2 regions of the Macrococcus armenti genome follow, and region 1 is predicted to be linked to the other one. Evidence: riboswitches for the same ligand, from Rfam matches in the RefSeq annotation. Region 1 holds a riboswitch; the other holds the start of a gene.

Region 1 (3,218 bases):
TAGTCCTAGCAAATAATAAAATAACTAATATCAATACATTAAAACCTAACTTTGAAACACCATTAATTCGACTCAAATTAAAGATAAATCAAACAGAAAAAGAAAAACTAAGCCCATATTTTGATTATACGATTGATGGTCAGTATACATTCATATCATCAAATGATTCGGCCATGCAGACACTATATGAAAAATTAAATATGCTGCAAATTTACCCAGAATATATCGAGCGTATCGATAATAATATAGAAACGCTTTATTTGGAGGTTACATCATGAATCAGCTAATGATTATGCTTCAAAAAGAATGGACTGAGAGTATACGCACAAATAAATTAATACCTATTATCATCGTATTCATGATACTTGGAATTATGAGTCCTCTCACAGCCATTATAATGCCAGACATTATAAAGAATGCTCTCCCCTCAACAGTGAAAGACTTTAATATTCCTGAAGCTACCTATATAGATTCATATATTCAATTTTTCAAAAATATCAATCAAATAGGGCTCATTATATTAGTAATTATGTTCAGCGGTATTTTAACAAACGAATTATCAAGAGGAACATTGCTCAATTTAATTACAAAAGGTTTAAGCAGAAAATACATTATACTTTCTAAATGGATCATCAGTACAATCATCTGGACAATCGCATACATTATAGGTGCGCTCATCCAATATTCTTATACATTATATTATTTCAATAACGAAGGATCCTATAAACTCGCCGCTTACATGATGAGCTGGTTATTCGGAGTAATGTTACTTAGTATTATTATGCTTTTATCAACTTTGCTCAAGAATAATATTGCTGTAATGTTAGGTATACTGTTAATCGTTGTCATGATGTTCATACTTAGCATGTTTAAACACATTAAAGATAAGTTACCATTACAACTCATCCAGAAAAACACAGATATAATGATTGAAAAAACTGTATTTAGCCAAATGTTTACACCTATCATCATCACAATAATGATCATATTGTTAAGTATTATATTAAGTATATATCGCTTTAATAAGGCCGAAATTTAAACACAACAAGAACAAAATATGTTATAATAAATATACAAAAAAATAGCTCGTATCTTATTCAGAGCAGGTGGAGGGACTTGGCCCTATGAAACCTCAGCAACAGGCGTATGCACTGTGCTAATTCCAACAAGATGTAATCTTGAAAGATAAGAAGTTCTTACTCAAGCTCTTCTTTCTTTAAGATGAGCTTATTTTTATTGTAAAAATTTTATGAGGAGTGTTTTATATGAGAACGAGAGCAGATGTACTTGCAGATTTAAACGAACAAAGACAGGTAAAGCCGAACAGTTATGCATCGAATATGCATAAGGTTTACAAAATTCGAGAGCTGGAACAGGAATTAGGTAAGATCGAAGCTGAGGCTAATGATACTAGAGTACAAAATAAAGAACACATGCAGCAGAAAAAGTTAGAATTCATTGTCGACGGCTTTAAAATTACAGTAGAACGTTGTTAATAAAAACAACCGTGACAAATCAAGTCGCGGTTGCTTTTTTTTCAATATTTATTCGTCGTCCTTTATTATTTCACTTCTATCAAAGGTCTGACTATGATGAAAACGACTATTATTAAAATAAAGCAAAGTGTTTTTCATGCTCTAATCCATTTTTGATGATTCATAATAACTCATTTCAGTTTTTATATTTTTAATATACATCCAAATTATGTATATTAAAAAGTATTAAGAATATATTATTTATAAAAGATAATTATGCAAAAAAATTTGGAATGCATTGATATATTAAATACATGCATTCCAATTTTTATAAGTTTATTAATTCATCTACTATTACTTTCTTCAAAAGTTTCACTATAACTTTCTAGAAAAATTACCAATCCTACTAAAACAATAGTACTTAAAGTATTCGCATAGGGAATTTTAATAAATTCAAACAAATGTATATCATAATCAAATATATAATGACCTAACCAATATAAGAATTTTGAAAGAAGTATTAAATATATTAAAGCAATACAAAGATTTAAAACCCTAAATTTCAATATCTTATTCATATTACATATCCTCAAAGTCTAAATTTATAGGTAATGATGGCAGATCTTGTGCTTTTGTTAACGTATCAGTACATGGTATTGTTTCATCGACTTCTTCTAATTTAAATTGATCAATCCATACTTTACCCTTACCTAATAATAAAACTCCAAAATGTATTGATGCTGCACTTTCATTTACATCTAATACGACAGAGTAATAATTCCATTCATTTGTTCCGTTAATTGCTCTATCCATCATGTTATCAAACTGCATTACATCGTTTTTAGCATCATCAATTCTAGCCCATAATCCACATTTATCTGCTGACTCTGTTTTAATAAATGCTGAAAATTTCACACGTTTTTTATTATAAGATTCTGCAGAAATACTTTGCATTAAGGTTCCGAAAGTGTTCTCATTATACGTTGCGTCATTATCTTTAGATGATAATAAAGCTGATTGGTGTCCACTATGATATACCTTTGTATCCAATACGGTTTCATAAAGATGTGGCGCAGTCCCAGTCAATATCCATCCCTTAATATGTTCTGAAGTCATCACTACTTCCTCCTTGTTATCATTTATTAATCCACTCATCAATTTTCGATATTTACCTGGTGGTAATCCGTACACTGATTTAAACCTTCTCGAGAAAGCTTCCTGAGATTGAAAGTTCAGTACAAAAGCCAGATCGATAATACTAATATCGGTATACAATAAATATTGTGAAGCATAAGCAATACGTCTACTTATTATATAGTCATAAAATGTATAACCAGTCGCTCTCTTGAACATTCTCATCAAATGGAACTTTGAATAACCTGTGCGCTTTACATAATCGTCTAACGTATAATTTTCTAATAAGTTTTCCTCAACAAGTTCAATAATTTGATTGATATTATCCTGACTCAATATGTATCACCTCATAAATATTGTAACTGTTACTTGCGATTTGTTTTTGATAAATGTTGCTGTATTATATTATAAAAATCAATTTTAAGTTGGATGTCTCCAATACGCAAACTAGAGGTTGTCCCGTATAATTCTGAATGGCCAAATATGTTACAAAATGAAAAGATCGCATTAGCTCAAATTCTGAACGATGAAGTGATTAATATCCATCACATTGGAAGTAATTCAATACCTACTCTTAAAAACATAATTCAACTGAACTCCATATCATAT
Region 2 (3,218 bases), 400 kb from region 1:
GACAAACTGTTCTGGCATACGAACACCCTTTAATTCTAATAGTTTCTGAATCTTTTCAGTAACAGTTGCTTTATGAACGATTACTGGCATGTTTGCGATGATGAGTTCTCTTGCGCTCAGTAAATTAGATTGATGTTCCTCCGGCTGTAACCATGGATTAAAGCCGTAACTCGGTCGTGAAGAATACAATACATTATCACCATATAAGTCGTGCATCGTAAATGGTATGTGTAATTTATTCGTGCTCATAAATTTTCCCCTTTAATACTGAATGTAGATTTTTAATCGCCTGTAATTCATCCGGATTATCAATTAATTCAATCGCCATCGTCGCCATTATTTTCGCGCCTTGTATTAACGCGTGATCCCCGTGCGCACTTCTTGCAGCATCTTTAAATTCGACAGTGTGCCCAACAAGGTTGGATGGACCAATTTTAATGTGAGGATGAATTGTAGGGATAATGTGACTTACATTCCCTGTATCCGTAGATCCGAAACCAAAATCATCGTGTAAAATGATTTCGTTATGTTTACGTGCATGACGCTCAAACAAATCATCCAGCAAATCATTAGGAATAAACTCATTTACACCATTTTGAATATGATTCAGCGCATATGTTGCACCTGCAGTAATAGCAGCACCTTCTGCAACACGCTCCACTTTATATGTTAATGCATCCAGCGCTTTACGTGTCGTTGCACGTGTATAAAATCTTGCTTTCGTATAATCCGGAATAATATTCGCACTTTTTCCACCATCCAGTATGACACCGTGCACTTTATCCGATTTACGAATATGTTGTCTGAGCTGTGCTATACCATTGAAGAAACTAATCATTGCATCTAATGCGTTCACACCATTATGCGCATTTTCTGATGCATGCGCAGTCTTACCGAAAAACTCTACTTCAAAGACATCTACAGCAAGTGTAGGTACTGTTCTATATGATTCATGGCCTGGATGTATCATAAGTGCTACATCACAATCAGAAAACAGTCCTGCTTTCACGTAAGAAGCTTTCGCACTTCCGTTAACGCCGCCTTCTTCAGCAGGTGTTCCAAACACTTTTATAGCTCCACCGTGCGTTTCAACATACGTGCGTAAACTAATACCTGCCAGAACACTCGCTGTACCGATAATATTATGTCCACACGCATGACCGATTCCAGGCAACGCATCATATTCTGCAAGAAAAGCGATAACCGGACCGTCCAGTTCACTTTCAAACGTTGCTATAAATCCCGTTTCATGACCGGCAATATCTCGTTCTATCGTAAAACCTTCATCATATAAAGCTTTACTCAATAAACTTGATGCAAAGTATTCTTCATTCCCTAGTTCTGGTCTATCGTGAATCTGATGACTTATATTAATAAATGCTTCCTTATTATGTTCAATGTAGTTTAATACGCTTTGTTCGTTCATTGACATTACACCTCAATTTAATTGATTCCAATTAAATTCACTTAACAAAAAAGACATCCTCAGATAAGGATGTCTTTTAATCTTATCTGCCAGCTTATGCTGCAGGATTTAGCACCTTACATAACGCAGGTTGCTGGACATCAATGGGCCTGTTCCCTCCGTCCGTCTTGATAAGTGTTTTAATTGTTAATCATTATATTAGAGCTTTAAAGTATTATTGTCAATGAAATGACAATAATTTCTGAAAAATTAGCCGTACTTTTTTATCGAATGCAAACCATCCCATTGCATCGCTTTTTCTTCAATCACAGTTAAAAATATGTCTCTCGCTTTTTTATATGAAGAGAAATCGAATGGATAAACTTTCGCCAAATCTACTTTAAATTGACTATAGCGTTCTCTTTCACTTGCATACGCTCTGAAGTAGTCTCTTAGCTTCAACCTTCTTTGAAGTTCTTCATTATTCGGTTCATAAACGAATAAATGAAATTTATGATCATGCGTTGCATACAATGTATGTTCTGCCTGTTTACATATCAATTCATAGCCGAGTGATTCCAATGTTTCACAATCAATATGTCCTTCTAACGCAATATCAACTGTAGCACGTGCATCCATGCCAGGTATCGCGGTAGAGCCGATATGATATATATTACATGTCGAATGAACAACTTGTTTCAGACGTAACTGTTCACCTATATACAGATGCTGCCAAATACTATCATAAGGAACAATCATCACTTGCTTCATTCCATCACCTATTTCCAAATATTATAAATTTATTATACTACTTTGTTTACACTTTCACAAACTATAGTGTTGAGCATTTTTCATTTTCATGCTATTATTAATTCCGAGTTAACAGATATGATTAATTATAATTAGAGGTGTAATTGATGAGCTTACCTTTTATGGATATATTTAAAGATTGGGCATCAAATTATGATGATGCCGTAACAGGTCGTAATCCTGAGTATAAAGACGTATTCGCAAACTATGATTTTATGATTGAACAAGCAACAAAACATGCAGGGCATCGCGTTACCGAATTCGGTCCGGGTACCGGCAATATGACAAATTTCTTACTTAAACGTGGCGCTGATGTACAAGCAGTTGAACCGAGTGAGGATATGGCAAAACTTGGCGAAGAGAAGACGGGTATATCTTTTGAACGTGGTGATTTTTTAAACTTTAACGCCCGTGAAACAGACACTTTCATTTCATCATTTGCATTTCATCACTTAACAGATGAAGAAAAGATGGATGCTATACGTAAGTATAAGGATTTACTTCATGAAGATGGGAATATCATTATATTAGATACGATGTTTAACGATTTAGAGGAGAAAGAACAAATTAAATCGTATTATCACGAACTCGGTTATAACAATCTAGTAGATGATTTAAACAGAGAGTATTATCCATTAAAGGAAACGATGCAGAAAATTGCTGATACATTAGGTTTTGATTATCAATCAACGCAGCTCAATCGTTTCGCTCATTTACAAATATTAACGAAGAAGAAAATAAAAACACCACTCGACTTAATCGGCAATACGCCATTAGTAGAGCTGAAAAACTTTCCATTAAATAATGGTAATCGCTTATTTGCAAAACTTGAATTTTATAATTTAGGTGGTTCAGTTAAAGATCGTCTCGGTATGAACATCATTGAACAGGCATTGCTTCGTGGTGAAATTAAAACGAACACTGTCGTAGAAGCAACTGCAGGTAATACAGGTATCGGGTTAGCACTGGCATGCCAAAAATATAACTTAAAATTACGCGTTTA

What was found. A riboswitch is a leader RNA that binds a small molecule or an ion and turns the genes downstream of it on or off. The one in region 1 is predicted to bind S-adenosylmethionine.
Region 2: linked by a shared signal. The riboswitch ahead of LAU42_RS10650 (M20 family metallopeptidase) and the one ahead of LAU42_RS08195 (hypothetical protein) in region 1 are both predicted to bind S-adenosylmethionine.

What each region holds. Positions count from the first base shown of each region.
Region 1 covers NZ_CP083608.1:1,566,363-1,569,580, forward strand. The annotation lists gene LAU42_RS08185 (ABC transporter ATP-binding protein) at 1-278, shown strand, start outside; gene LAU42_RS08190 (ABC transporter permease) at 275-1,039, shown strand; SAM riboswitch class I at 1,091-1,192, shown strand; gene LAU42_RS08195 (hypothetical protein) at 1,266-1,496, shown strand; gene LAU42_RS08200 (helix-turn-helix domain-containing protein) at 2,055-2,945, opposite strand; gene LAU42_RS11990 (GrpB family protein) at 3,039-3,218, shown strand, end outside.
Region 2 covers NZ_CP083608.1:1,968,133-1,971,350, forward strand. The annotation lists gene ldmS (L-aspartate--L-methionine ligase LdmS) at 1-249, opposite strand, end outside; gene LAU42_RS10650 (M20 family metallopeptidase) at 236-1,432, opposite strand; SAM riboswitch class I at 1,506-1,603, opposite strand; gene LAU42_RS10655 (GrpB family protein) at 1,676-2,194, opposite strand; partial or broken gene LAU42_RS10660 (class I SAM-dependent methyltransferase) at 2,431-2,802, shown strand; gene LAU42_RS10665 (PLP-dependent cysteine synthase family protein) at 2,935-3,218, shown strand, end outside.